Cytobacillus sp. IB215665: one gene and its partner. The protein of the gene in region 2 interacts with the protein of the main gene of each other region in a pairwise test. Links are inferred from orthologs where the notes say so. Each region holds a gene or a part of one and is shown on either strand. Other genes may lie near its edges. The genes, in order: yabA and dnaN.

What was found.
Region 1: the proteins of dnaN (region 2) and yabA interact in binary tests that used the Bacillus subtilis proteins (3 or more experiments, as listed by UniProt). The link is inferred for Cytobacillus sp. IB215665 from one-to-one orthologs.

The regions. Positions count from the first base shown.
Region 1 is NZ_JAXBME010000024.1:4,221-8,944, reverse strand. What follows is about bases 1,603-4,466. They hold yabA (DNA replication initiation control protein YabA), read right to left. Parts: upstream 3,284-4,466; coding sequence 2,921-3,283; downstream 1,603-2,920. Other genes in these bases: holB (DNA polymerase III subunit delta'), read right to left, coding at 4,126-4,466; SLH52_RS20790 (stage 0 sporulation family protein), read right to left, coding at 3,297-4,124; SLH52_RS20800 (tRNA1(Val) (adenine(37)-N6)-methyltransferase), read right to left, coding at 1,994-2,734; SLH52_RS20805 (GIY-YIG nuclease family protein), read right to left, coding at 1,708-2,004; rsmI (16S rRNA (cytidine(1402)-2'-O)-methyltransferase), read right to left, coding at 1,603-1,736. Outside these bases: SLH52_RS20815 (AbrB/MazE/SpoVT family DNA-binding domain-containing protein), read left to right, coding at 311-589; more of rsmI, read right to left, coding at 864-1,602; more of holB, read right to left, coding at 4,467-4,724. UniProt on the Bacillus subtilis protein: Involved in control of chromosome replication initiation. Inhibits the cooperative binding of DnaA to the oriC region. Thus negatively regulating initiation of chromosome replication.
Region 2 is NZ_JAXBME010000001.1:1,977-12,673, forward strand. The notes cover bases 7,902-10,697. They hold dnaN (DNA polymerase III subunit beta), read right to left. Parts: upstream 9,972-10,697; coding sequence 8,832-9,971; downstream 7,902-8,831. Other genes in these bases: recF (DNA replication/repair protein RecF), read right to left, coding at 7,902-8,123; yaaA (S4 domain-containing protein YaaA), read right to left, coding at 8,136-8,351; dnaA (chromosomal replication initiator protein DnaA), read right to left, coding at 10,174-10,697. In the rest of the region: gyrA (DNA gyrase subunit A), read right to left, coding at 1-2,463; modB (molybdate ABC transporter permease subunit), read right to left, coding at 2,615-3,268; modA (molybdate ABC transporter substrate-binding protein), read right to left, coding at 3,279-4,043; gyrB (DNA topoisomerase (ATP-hydrolyzing) subunit B), read right to left, coding at 4,641-6,563; extracellular matrix regulator RemB, read right to left, coding at 6,741-6,995; more of recF, read right to left, coding at 7,005-7,901. UniProt on the Bacillus subtilis protein: Confers DNA tethering and processivity to DNA polymerases and other proteins. Acts as a clamp, forming a ring around DNA (a reaction catalyzed by the clamp-loading complex) which diffuses in an ATP-independent manner freely and bidirectionally along dsDNA.

The DNA of each region.
Region 1 (4,724 bases), on a different replicon or contig from region 2:
AAATTTGTCGAATTTTATTTATAATAATTCTTAACTACATTGGTAAATTGTTTGAAAATGTTAAAAATAAATGGATTATTTTCAAAATATTTACCATTTAGTGATATTATAGCATTTTAACTTAAATCCTATTAAAACAATAGTTATCTCTATATATAATACCATTTTTTTAAAAACACTACATATATTTCAATTAAATTTATTGACTAGCATGGGAAACACTGGTATTATTAAGAAAATAATTATTTGTCGAATAATGACGAATTTAAGAGATAATAAAATTTTTGTATTAGTGAGAGGAGTATTTATTATGAAATCTACAGGTATAGTTCGTAAGGTTGATGAGTTAGGTCGTGTAGTAATACCGATCGAACTTCGACGTACACTAGGAATTGCAGAAAAGGATGCACTAGAAATCTACGTTGATGATGATAGAATTATTTTGAAAAAGTACAAGCCTAATATGACTTGTCAAGTAACAGGGGAAGTATCTGATGATAACTTTACTCTTGCCGAGGGTAAAATTATTCTAAGTCCTGAAGGTGCAGAAAAGCTAATAGATGAAATAAAATCAAACCTAGTAAAATAATGAAGTTATCATAAAAATAAGCGCCTTGCATCCCCATTATACGGAATGTCTAGAAGGCGCTTTTTTCTTTTTGTTTGGCTATTTTTCATAAACTTTGTTATTTTTACTTTAATTTGAGAAACTATTGTAGTGTATTATATGACTTTTATAGTCTTTAGAGAAGAAAAGATGTCCAAAACATTAGTAATATTCGCGTTTAACTCTTATTGCGAAAAGAAACAACTAATGTGAAACATCCTTTTATTTCCTAGGAAAAAGGATGTTAATTTGTATTCTACCTTATATGGTATTGTTGATAAACTTCTCTTTTTACCATATCTCTATCTTTTGCTACTTTTTTTATCGCATCCTTTGAAGTGTACGATTGTTTATTTATATAATAATCGATATGCTCTACAACAGTTAATTCTTCCCACCACTGATTTTCCATTTGACTTTCTTTACTACTTCCTTCTACTATAATACAAAACTCACCACGCACATTCGATTGCTGTGACCATTGAAATAGATCTTGTATCGTTCCCCTAATAAATTCTTCATACTTTTTTGTCAGCTCTCTAGAAAGGACTGCAGGGCGATCACCTAATTGTTCTAACATTATTTTTAACGTCTCTTGCAACCTATGCGGTGATTCATAAAATATCATCGTTTCTTGTACTTGGTTACAAAGCTCCAATTGTTTACGTTTTTCTTTTTTGTGACGAGGTAAAAAGCCGTAGAAATAAAAAGGTTGTGTTTTTATTCCAGAAGCAATTAACGATGTTAATGCTGCATTTGCACCTGGCAATGGAATCACCTTGTACTGCTCTTTTAATGCTGCAACAACAATTTCAAAACCTGGGTCAGAAATTGTCGGCATCCCTGCATCACTAACTAATGCTACCTTTTTTCCTGATTTAAGCAGGTTTATTATTTTTTCGCCACTCGTGTCTTTATTATGCTCATGATAACTCATGACTGCATTTGATATTTGAAAGTAATTCAATAGCTTTTTCGTTTGTCTTGTATCTTCTGCTGCTATAATGTCTGACTCTTTAAGTATACGTATTGCTCTATATGTCATATCTTCTAAATTACCGATAGGTGTTGGAACAAGATATAAGCATCCTTTTATATCTTCATTTTGAAAGCTGTTTTGTTGCCACATACTTTAGCTTGTTCTCCTTTGCTATAAATTGCTCTTTCTTCTGTCGTGTTTTAAGTTGCTTGAAATCCCATTCTGCCCGAAGTGCTTCACTTTTTGTAGCATACGATTTGGCAAACAGTAATGATACGGGAATACGTCCTCTCGTATACTTTGCCCCTTTGCCCTCATTATGGGTTCTTATGCGTTTCTTAAGGTCATTTGTATAACCAGCATAATAGCTTCCATCACTGCATTCTAACACATATAAGAAATGCTGTTTACTTTCCATATAGAATGTTCCTCACATCGTCAGTATATTCATTGTGTTCATTATATACTACTAGCGGGGGTAATAACTTCAAATCTGGGCTTCCATCTTTGGTCGCTTCAATTAATAGGGTATTTGCTTCTCTTCCATGTCGGGGATAAACGAATTGTAATCTTTTTGGCTCTAAACGATAATTTCTCATTAAAGTAATCATGTCAATAAGACGACCTGGTCGATGCACAAATGCCGCTTTCCCTCCCTGTTTAAGTAGCATACTACTTACTCTAATTGTATCCTCTAGCGTACAATAAATTTCATGTCTAGCAATAGCTAAATGTTCATTTTTATTAATTTCTTCATTACTAGGTGTTGGAAAATAAGGTGGATTACAAGTAACAATATCAAACTTTTCTTGCCCTAATAATGTGGGCATATCTTTTATATCGCCATGAATAAATTTTATTCGGCTATTTAGCTTATTAAATGCAATTGTTCTCTCAGCCATCTGATAAATTTTTTCTTGGATTTCGACTCCTGTAATATGCCCTTTTGTCCTTTTACTAAGTAATAGTGGAATAACGCCATTTCCAGAGCATAAATCAATTAAATTACCCTTTTGAATTGGTACATAAACAAATTTAGCTAATAAAACTGTATCTAGTGAAAAGGCGAACATCGATGGGCTCTGAATAATTCGCATATTTTCACCAAGTAAATGATCTAATCGCTCATCCCCTATAAGCTTAACCATCATAGACACTCCTTTTTGTTAACAACAATGTTGTCTTTATTAAGACTAAACACATTCGGCACCTTTTCTTAGCATATAATACACTTCTGTCACTCAAATTTAAGTGAAAAGTGCCTAATTAAATGTTCAACACTTCTTTATTAAAATTCCTAGTAAAAATAGTCTTCCAAAGTGGAAGACTATACATTATTTTTTATTTAAAAATGATAAACAAAACAAGCAATCTCCTTCTGCACGAACACTACCATAGTGAACATTACATATATGAAAGCCTTCTTGATATAAACGGGCTAAATTATCATAACCCTCCCCAATATCAACTTGCTTATTTTGTTTCCTTTTGTTATTAGATTTGTTCTTCTTTAATTTTTTTGGCTCTTCTGAGGTTTGCTCTAATCTACGTCTAAGATGCTCATTCTCAATTATTAAATGGTGATTTTCTTCCAATAATTGTGCAAGATGATCTTTGAGCTCTCCCAGTTGACGATATAAATGCCCTATTTGCTCCTCCATACTGCTTACTGAATGGAAAATCTCTTTTTTATCCACAAAATCCACCTCATTAATCTGTGGCTTGAATTGATACAGCTCCCTCGTTCATTAGTTCATCCAATGTGTATTCAATTACTCGTTCTCTATCGTTTAATTCGACTTGTAATACACGTTCTAATATATTCAATCCAACTACACGGCCTGCTCCATTAGGTGTTACGATCTTCTCCCCAATATCAGGTAGCAGTTGTTTAGCAGATTCGTATTCATCATTTTCATACTTTAAGCAACACATCAACCGGCCACATAGACCAGATATTTTAGTAGGATTTAAAGAGAGGTTTTGGTCTTTTGCCATTTTTATAGAGACTGGCTCAAAGTCCCCTAAAAATGTCGAACAACAGAGCATTCTTCCACACGGACCTATACCACCTAACATTTTGGCTTCATCACGAACACCAATTTGACGCAATTCAATTCTTGTTCGAAAAATAGCTGCAAGATCTTTCACTAGTTCTCTAAAATCAACGCGGCCATCTGCTGTGAAGTAGAAAATCACCTTATTTCGGTCAAAGGTATACTCTACATCTACTAATTTCATCTCCAAGCCATGTTGATTAACCTTTTCGATGCATACTTCATATGCTTCTTGTGCAGCCTGTTTATTCTCTTCAACAATAAGTTTATCTTTTGATTCAGCAATTCTAATAACTTTTCTTAATGGAAGAACTATGTCGCTCTCATCAACTTGTTTTTTATTTATAACTACCTTGCCGAATTCAATTCCACGTACTGTTTCTACTATAACAAATTCTCCATCATCTATTTTAAATTCCCCTGGATCAAAATAATAAATTTTCCCAGCTTTTTTAAAACGTACACCAACTACATCATACAAATTAAAATCCCTCCTGCAAATTCAATACAAGTTGCTCCATTAATAAATGTGGATTCATGTTGGTGTGTAAACGACTTTTGGCCTCTAAAATTGCTGACATTTGTTCAGCAATATGATTTTGAGAAATATGAAGGGCATATTGATTTAATTTTTCTAATTGGTCAGTATACACAACGTATTCATTTTCACCTAACTGAATATATAGTAAATCTTTTAACAAAAGTAATAATAAGTCTAAACTACTATCAAGCTTGTCTTTATCATTGAAATGAGAGAGCCACTTCTCTTGAATATATAATAAAGCTTTAGCATAATTCATATTTAGCATTTCATATAATTGTATCACTATCATCCTTGATTGCGCAAACCAATCATCTTGACATAATTCTGTTGCTTCTTCAAAATTATTGGTCAATTGAGCCACAAGTGCAGCTAAATGGGGTGGAGCCCCTTTGTCTAGTAGGAAATCTTTCATAACAATTGAAGCAATTGGTTGAAAAGATAACACTTGACAACGAGAAATAATAGTATTTAACATTTTTTGTATATTTTCTGTAAGGAGAATAGCTATTGTATCAGAATCAGGCTCCTCTAAAAATT
Region 2 (10,697 bases):
ATCTTCTCCATCATCTTCATCTTCAACTTCTTTTTGTACTTTAGCAACTGTTGCTACAAATTCATTTTCATCAGATTCATCAAGACGAATAAGTCTAACACCTTGAGTGTTTCTGCCCATCTGTGATATGTCACCCACATCCATGCGAATAAGTACTCCGCCAGCTGTAATAATCATAATATCCTCAGTGCCAGACACAGCTTTAACCGCTACAACAGTTCCATTTTTATCAGTAATATTACACGTTTTTAAACCTTTTCCCCCACGACTTTGACTGCGATATTCTATCGCTGGCGTTCGCTTACCATAACCTTTCTTTGTGACGATGAGAACATCTGAGTCATCTTCTAAAATGTCCATACCTACAACTTCATCATCATCTTCAATCGCAATCCCTTTAACACCAGTCGCAGTTCTTCCCATAGATCGTACATCTGTCTCAATAAAACGGATAAGGATACCATTTTTGGTGCCAATAATAATATTTTTCGTTCCATCTGTCAGCTTAACAGAAATTAGCTCATCATCTTCTTTTAAATTGAGTGCAATTAACCCATTATTACGGATATTTGAGAAAGATGACAAAGGTGAGCGTTTTGATATCCCTTGTTTCGTAGTAAAGAACAAGTACATATCATCTCCAAATTCAGTGACAGGAATAATAGCATTTATCTCCTCATCCTTATCAATCTCTAATAAGTTAATGATCGGAATCCCTTTTGCTGTTCTGCCTAGCTCAGGGATTTCATATCCCTTTTTACGATACACTTTTCCTTTGTTTGTAAAATATAGAATTGTATCATGTGTGGATGTAGTTAATAAATGCTCAACAAAGTCATCCTCATTTGTCCCCATTCCTTGGATACCACGACCTCCACGTTTTTGGCTACGATAAGTTGATGCTGGAAGGCGTTTAATATAGCCATTGTGTGTTAAGGTAATAACAATGTTTTCCTGGGGAATTAAATCTTCATCTTCTATCGAATCGAACCCACCAGTTGCAATTTCAGTACGTCGCTCATCATTAAATCTTTCTTTCACTTCTGCTAATTCTTCTCTAATAATTTGCAAGATTTTTTCTTCATTTGCCAAAATTTCTTTTAGTTCTGCAATTAATTGTAGAAGGTTTTGAAACTCCTCTTCAATTTTCTCACGCTCTAAGCCTGTCAATCTTTGCAAGCGCATATCTAATATAGCTTGTGCTTGCTTTTCAGATAACGAGAATTGATTCATTAACCCTTCCCGTGCAATTTCTGTTGTCTGTGAACTACGAATAAGCGCAATAACTTCATCTAAATGATCTAAAGCAATACGTAGTCCTTCTAAAATATGAGCGCGTGCTTCAGCCTTACGAAGCTCAAACTCTGTTCTTCTACGAATAACAACTTTTTGATGTTCCAGATAATGATATAAACACTGCTTTAAATTTAATACTTTAGGTTGTCCATCTACTAATGCCAACATATTAATACCAAAACTAGTTTGTAAAGCAGTTTGTTTATATAAGTTATTTAATAGCACATTTGCATTTGCATCTTTACGAACTTCGATGACTATTCTCATTCCATTACGATCTGACTCATCACGTAAATCTGTTATGCCATCTATTTTTTTGTCGCGTACAAGTTCTGCAATTTTTTCTATTAACTTTGCTTTATTCACTTGGTAAGGTAGTTCGTTAACGACAATAACTTCTTTTCCACCATTTTTTTCTTCAATGACAACTTTACCGCGAATTGTAATTGATCCACGACCTGTTTCATATGCTTTTCTAATACCACTCCGACCGAGAATGATTCCTCCCGTTGGAAAATCCGGGCCATGTATTATTTCCATTAACTCAGCAACGCTAATATCAGAATCCTTACTTAGCGCCAAGACGCCATCAATGACTTCTCCTAACTGATGTGGTGGTATGTTTGTAGCCATACCTACAGCTATACCTGCTGCTCCATTCACTAATAAGTTAGGAAAACGAGATGGTAGAACAATCGGTTCTTTTTCAGATCCATCATAGTTATCTTGGTAGTCTATCGTATCTTTATTAATATCACGAAGTAACTCCATTGATATTTTTGCCATTCGTGATTCTGTATAACGCATCGCTGCTGCTGCATCACCGTCAACAGAACCAAAATTCCCATGGCCATCAACGAGCATATAGCGATAGTTAAAATCCTGCGCCATACGAACCATTGTATCGTACACAGCTGAATCTCCATGAGGATGATATTTACCAATAACATCTCCAACGATACGTGCTGATTTTTTGTATGGCTTATCTGCAGTCATCCCTTGATCATTCATTGCATATAATATACGTCGATGAACTGGTTTTAGTCCGTCCCTAACATCAGGTAACGCCCTTGATACTATGACACTCATTGCATAATCCAAAAATGAGGAACGCATTTCCTGACTAATATTTACTTCTTTTATACGAGAGCTTTGATTTTCAGACATGTGAATTTACCTCCTACGAGGGTGGTTGCAATTTTATTATTTAATAATCATAACATACTTTTTTAGTAGCACATATAAATGTCATTACATTGCGCATACTAATAACTATTTTATCCAAATATACACACTCTATATAACTCAAATAATAATATCATCTAATATACTGAACTGCTATTAACATAATAAATGACACGATAACCATCATTAACACCCATAACCAAGCAGTTTCTAAATTACCTGAATCTATTGCAACATAAATAGCTGTCGATGTTGTTTGTGTTTTTCCAGGGATATTACCAGCAAACATGAGTGTTGCGCCAAATTCACCTAGAGCTCTAGCGAAGCTTAATACTGCACCAGATACGATAGATTTAAATGCAAGTGGAATGGAGACAAAAATAAATACTTTCCACTCATTTGCACCATCTATTCGGGCAGCTTCTTCAATACCAAAATCAATGGAAGAAAAGCCAGTCTTTACTGATTGATACATGAGCGGGAAAGAAACGACAACAGCTGCTATAACGGCTGCCCACCACGTAAAAATAATAGATTGATTAAAAATTGTTTCAATTCCTTTGCCAACCGGACTGTTTTTTCCAAATATTACAATGAGTAAAAAACCAACTACCGATGGTGGAAGAACGAGAGGAAGCATTAAGATTGTTTCAAAAATGACTTTCCCCTTAAAGTTTTTTTTCGACATCATACGTCCCATAATTAAGCCAATTATGAGAACAATTAAACCTGAGACACAAGCAATTTCAATTGATTTTTGTACTGGAGACCAAAACTCTACCGCCATGATTGACTCCTTATTCCAAAGGTTTAAATCCGAATTTTTCAAAAACAGTTAAAGCTTGTTCACTCTGTAAAAATTCAAAAAATTGTTCTACTTCATGAATATTTTTCGTATCTTTTATAATTCCTACTGGATAAATAATAGATGAATGATTTGATTTATGAGTAACATCTACGATTTCTATGTCGGAAGAAATTAATGCATCTGTTTTATACACCATTCCTGCATCAACATTACCTGTTTCCACATATGTTAATACTTGTCGAACATCCTTAGACAATATAAGCTTTTCTTCTACTTCTTCCCATAAATCCATATGTAGTAGTGCTTCCTTTGCATATTTCCCCGCTGGTACTGATTCAGGAATACCGATTGCAAGTTGAGAAATTTTAGGACTAGTAAGGTCTTCAAAATTACTAATGTTTGTTCCATGCTCTTTCGGTGCAATAAGGACAAGTTCATTTGTTAACAAATTTACTCCTTGTGCAATCATACCTTCATCAACTAAGTAATCGTACTTATCCTTGGCAGCAGAAAAATACATATCTACAGGAGCGCCTTGTGTAATTTGTTGCTGTAACGCTCCAGATGAGCCAAAATTATAAGCAATCTTAATATTTTTGTTCCCTTGTTCAAAGAGTGATTTTAATTCTGATAGAGCATTTCGAAGACTTGCAGCTGCGGAAATAGTTAGCTCAATTTCTCTTTGCTCAGTGCCTTTACTATCATTATTTGATTGACTAGGCGAACATCCGATAAGTACAACAAAAATGGCCATAATAAAAATCATTTTTTTTCTTAATATGAAAACCACCTCCTGATTTAACAGTAGAAACTATTAAAATGTGGTTTTTTTGACTCTATTCAAAAAAATTGTTGCTAAGCTTTTCTTTTAGACATAAGAACACCAATTTATAGTAACAGCGCTATTACAAAGCCTCGATATAACAAGACTAAATACGAATATATATAATTTTCTATAACATATCTATTATATAGATTTTTATGATTTAAAGCTACTTAATATAAGAGTATTTCACTAACCAATTCAATTTAAAACAATACATACTTAATTTCTAATATGATCAATTGCAGCACATACACCTATCTTATATTTGATTTTATTTTTAATAGGCTTTTGTCTAGAAGTTTGTCACTATTGTCACCAAATTAGCATAGTCAAAAGGGTATTAATACATTTGACATCGTTTTGCAGAAGAAAATATCCCATGAAGGTTAATTATTCGTATTTAGCTCATATTTCGAAAAACAATTCGTAAATGCGCATACGACCAACATAAAAAGGGTCCCGGAAAATCAATGCTCGTTAATTCCGAAACCCCGTTTTATATCCAGTTAAATAGCATAACTCATATTAAATATCTAAATTCTTAACGTATTGTGCATTCTCTTCAATAAAGTTGCGTCTTGGTTCTACTTTATCACCCATTAATATTTCAAATGTCTCATCAGCATCAATCGCATCTTGAAGATTGACCTGCAGTAACGTGCGTGTATTAGGATCCATAGTAGTTTCCCAAAGCTGTTCTGGGTTCATTTCACCTAAACCTTTATAACGTTGAATTCCTGGTTTGGAGTTTCCAGTTAATTCTTCTAATATTCCAGTTAATTGACGCTCATTATAAGCATACTCTACTCTCTTACCTTGACTAACTTTATAAAGAGGTGGTTGTGCAATATATACATAACCCGACTCAATAATTTGTCTCATATATCTATAAAAGAAAGTTAATAATAAAGTACGTATATGCGCTCCGTCTACATCAGCATCTGTCATAATGACAATTTTATGATAGCGAGCTTTTGAAATATCAAAGTCTTCCCCAATGCCAGTGCCTAATGCAGTAATAATTGTCCTTACTTCATTATTAGATAATATTTTATCTAATCTAGCTTTTTCTACATTTATAATTTTTCCACGTAATGGAAGGATAGCTTGGAAATGACGATCTCGACCTTGTTTTGCAGACCCTCCCGCTGAATCACCCTCAACTACGTATAATTCACTTATTGATGGATCTTTTGATGAGCAATCAGCAAGTTTTCCTGGCAAATTCGAAATTTCGAGTGCATTTTTTCTACGTGTTAATTCCCTCGCTTTTTTTGCTGCAAGTCTTGCTCTTGATGCAGTAACTCCTTTTTCTACTATCTTCTTTGCTACTATAGGATTTTCAAGGAGAAATTTTTCCAATTTATCAGAAAAAAGAGAGTCAGTTATTGTTCTCGCTTCACTATTCCCTAATTTTGTTTTCGTTTGTCCTTCAAATTGTGGGTCAGGATGTTTAATTGATACGATCGCAGTTAAACCTTCCCGAACATCATCACCGGTAAGATTTGAGTCATTCTCTTTAAATATATTATGCTTTCTAGCATAGTCATTAATGATTCTCGTTAACGCTGTTTTAAAACCTGATTCGTGAGTACCACCTTCGTGCGTGTTTATATTGTTGGCAAACGAGTATATATTACTCACATAACTGTCGTTATATTGCAAGGCAACTTCTACTGAAATTCCTTCTTTTTCTCCTTCTACAAAGATCGGTTCATCATGAATAACTTCTTTCGTTCTGTTTAAATGTTCAACATACGAAATGATTCCACCCTCATAGTAGTATTCATTACTTTTATCTCCGACTCTTTTATCCTCAATCGTAATCTTGATGCCACGATTTAAAAAGGCTAATTCACGAAGACGGTTTGCAAGAATATCATATTCATACTCTAACGTCTCAGTAAATATTTCACTATCAGGCTTAAAATGGGTGATCGTTCCAGTTATATCTGTCTCACCGATGACTTTTAAATCCGCACACGGAACGCCACGTTCATATTTTTGATAGTGAATTTCTCCATTCAGGTGAACAAATACTTCTAGGTGAGTAGAAAGTGCATTTACAACTGAGGCTCCAACACCGTGAAGTCCACCAGAGACTTTATAGCCTCCACCATCAAATTTTCCACCTGCATGAAGTACTGTCATAATAACCTCAACAGCTGGTCGTCCCATTTTCTCATGAATACCAACAGGAATTCCACGTCCATTATCCTTAACAGTAATACTATTATCCTTTTCAATAATTACGTTGATCTCATCACAAAATCCAGCCAATGCCTCATCTATACTATTATCGACAATTTCCCACACAAGATGATGCAGCCCTTTACCACTTGTGGAACCAATATACATTCCTGGGCGTTTTCTTACAGCCTCTAGTCCTTCTAGGACTTGTATTTGATTTTCATCATAAGATTGTTGATCTACTTCTTTTTGCTCCATTGTCACTTAAACCACCTGCACTTTCAGTGAACTCGTTCAAAAATGCTATTAATAAAATTACTATAGAGAACAATGATATCTGACAAATCCCACACTTTTAGTGTAAAGATAGTCTTTATTCCATATTTCACTCGCAGTAGCACGTATCCTGGAATTCACATCATAATTTGCTTATATTTAGAATAAAATTGAATCTAGCTCTGAACCCATTTGTGCTCTTTTCTTCAGCGTATTCGATGATAGAGGTGAAAAATAAACTTTATCAAGAGTCACTACGACTGATTTTGTTTCACCAGAGAGTTGAACAGTGTCACTCTTGTGTGCTTTTATAAACTCTACAATAATTGGAGAGGATGTGAGTAACTGCCGATCCAAAATAGCGATTATATCACTATTTCTAATAATCAAGTCTTCTCCTAAATGAATGAACATGACATCACCTCATGATAGTTTTGTCAGTTCTCCTGACACAACTTGGTAAGTAGAGGCTTCATCTAATGTACTATGATCAAGCCCATCTACACTTGTTGTCGTAACAAATGTTTGCACTTTTCCTTTTATTGTATTTAATAAGTGAGATTGTCTATAATCATCTAATTCTGATAAAACATCATCTAGCAATAGAATTGGATATTCTCCTGTCTCAGCATAAATCAATTCAATTTCTGCTAATTTCAGTGAGAGAGCTGTTGTTCTTTGTTGTCCTTGTGATCCAAATGTTTGAACATCTTTACCATTGACATAAAAAGTTAAATCATCACGATGCGGACCAGCAAGAGTCATCCCACGCTCAATTTCCTTCTCTTTTATTTTAACAAACTTTTCCGTTAATGATTTTACCATTTTTGACAAACTAACATCTTCTGATACATCAACTGAAGGCTTATAATCAATTTGTAAACTTTCTAATCCTCGGCTAATACCTCTGTGAATTGGTTCAGCCCACTTCTGTAACAGCTCTAAAAATTCATATCTTTTTATTAAAATTTTAGCTGCAGCCTCAACAAGTTGCTCCGTCAAAACGTCTAGCATCGGATCGCTTTTCGACCTGTTAATTTGTAGCTTCTTTAAGTAATGATTTCTCTGTTGTAAAATCTTTTGATACTGATTTAAATCATGCAAATATAAAGGTGAGACTTGACCGATCTCCATATTAATAAATCTCCGCCTCACTTGCGGGCTACCTTTTACTAAATGTAAATCTTCAGGGGCAAACATGACAATGTTCATATTGCCGACATATTGACTTAATTTTTGTTGTTCAATATGGTTATATTTCGCTTTCTTGCCTTTTTTCGATATAACTAACTGCAAAGGAAGGATACCATTATTTTTGTGAATCCTTCCTTCTATTTTAGCATATTCTTCATCCCATCTTATAAGATCCTTGTCATTAGACGTTCGATGTGATTTGACCATCGCCAAGACAAAAATAGCTTCCATAACGTTTGTTTTTCCTTGAGCATTTTCACCTAGTATTACGTTAACTTTGTTTTCAAATGTTACTTGCACACTCTTATAATTCCGATAATTTTTCAGTGCTAGTTCTTCAATATACAAGTCGGCCACCAACTATACTTTCACAATAAAAGTTCCGAATCCAGGAATAACTACTTCATCATCTTGTTTAAGTTTTCGTCCTCTACGGTTTTCAGCTTGTCCATTTACAAATACTTCATGTTCACTTAAGAACCACTTTGCCATCCCACCTGTTTGAATTACATCTGCTAATTTTAAAAACTGACCTAATGTAATAATATCAGTTGAGATAGTGATCATTTTTGTCATATTATGATCGCTCTCTTTCATGTAATTTTATGCTAGTTTATATTGTAAACATATTATGTTACTTTCAAAAATTACTTATCACTTCATTGTACTAAAAAAAATGAGGATAGAAAAGAAAGCTACTAGTTTTTTCTCATACTAGCAGCTTTCTTTTTTGCAAGGCTCTTGTCGTAAACTTTGTTGCTATTGGGACTAATTTAGGACAGCAACAAATCATTATATGCAATTAATTAAATTATAAATGAGAAAAGATGCTATGAACGCTTGATTTATACATATTCATTTCTTATTACGGAAAGTAACAATCAATGACAAACTAGCCGTTTGCAAAGATAAAAAAAGATATATTTATCAGAGCTATATTCAGTTTGAGGATGTGCATGTCTATTTCTGAACTAATCTTCAACTAGTGATCATACCCCATTCAATTCAAGGTTATATTAGTTTCAAATTGTTGTTTCTGACATGTTTGTACATGAATTAATATGTGCGAACAGGTAAAATCAACTGTAGCATTGAATCGTCGTGAAGAGGACGAATGACAAATGGTCTCATGGCTCCAGTAAAATTAATATTAATATCTGTCTCTCCCAAAACTTTTAATGCATCCAGCATGTATTTTGAACTAAAGGAAATTTTTAAATCTTCACCGCTAATAGATTGACTTTGAACTTCCTCAATAACTTTACCAATTTCCGGTGAATTCGAAGAGATTTCAATAACGCCACCCTCTAAGATGGTTAATTTTACAACATTATTTCTATCCTCTCTTGCAAGTAAAGAAGCTCTATCAATGGCTTGTAAAAACTCTTTAGCAGACACTTTCATTTCAGTATTACTTTCCTCAGGAATTAAACGTGATGTATCTGGATAACTACCTTCAAGCAAGCGTGAGAAAAATAATATGTGTTTTGTTTTAAACAGCACTTGGTTTTCTGTAATTACGATATCAACTAAATCATTTGAATCATCTAATATTTTATTTAATTCATTCAAACTTTTTCCTGGAATAACAATATTATACGATACATCTGTCGTATTCAAATCAATTCTCGCTTTGCGTAAAGCAAGTCGATGACTATCTGTTGCAATACAGGTCAATTCGTTATTTTCTATTTTCAAGTTTACACCTGTCAATAAAGGTCGTGTTTCTGACGTGGACACGGCAAAAACTGTATGTCTAATTAATTGTTTTACTAAATCAGACGGAACTTGAAAAGCATCATTTTCTTCAATTTGTGGTAATAATGGATATTCTTCTGCATCTAAGCCGTTTAAATTAAATTCTGCTTTTCCAGATCTAATAATAGTCAAAAAGTGGTTTTGTACATCAATTTCTACACTTTCTTTAGGAAGCTTTTTAACAATTTCACTAAATACACGAGCTTGTAAAACAACACTTCCGCTTTTGACCAGTTCAACAACTTCTAAATCTTCGTGTTCAAGCGGAATAAATGATTCAATAGAAATATCAGAATCACTTCCTGTTAATGTAACTCCATTTTCATTTGCCACTATTTTAATACCCGTTAATATTGGAATTGTTGTTCTAGAAGAAACGGCTTTCATTACATCTTGTACACTGCGTAATAAATAGTCTCGTTGAATTATAAATTTCATTATAAAGTCCTCCTTTAGTCATAAACTAGTTAACAATTGAATATATATATAATCTTTTAAAAAAATAGTAGAAGTAATAGTAGGGGCTGTGGAATTGTGGATAACTAATTATAGCAAAGGAAACACAGTCTATCCACATGTGGATAGACTGTGTGTAATATGTGTTAAGTTATTCACAGTATTAAGAATAAGTATAAACCTACTATGCTTTTAAGTGAGAGTTAATATCATTCAATTGTTTTTGTAATTGTGAATCGGTTTGAATTAATTTAGAAATTTTTTCATGTGCATGAATAACAGTGGTGTGATCTCTTCCCCCGAATTCTTCGCCGATCTTTGGTAGTGAGAAGTCGGTTAATTCTCGTGATAAATACATAGCAATCTGTCTAGGAAAAGCGACTGATTTTGTGCGTTTTTTAGCCTTAAAGTCTTCAAGTTTCACATTATAATGCTGACCAACAGTTTTTTGGATTTCATGTATTGTTATTACTTTCGGTTTAGCACTAGGAATAATATTCTTCAAAGCTTCAGCAGCTAAATCTGCGTTAATATCTTTATTAATAAGTGACGAATAAGCTACAACACGTATAAGTGCACCTTCAAGCTCACGTATATTTGAATCGATTTGATTTGCGATATATAACATAGCTTCATTAGGAATATCTAGTCCTTCAGCCTTTGCTTTTTTACGCAATATTGCTATTCTTGTTTCCAAATCAGGAGGTG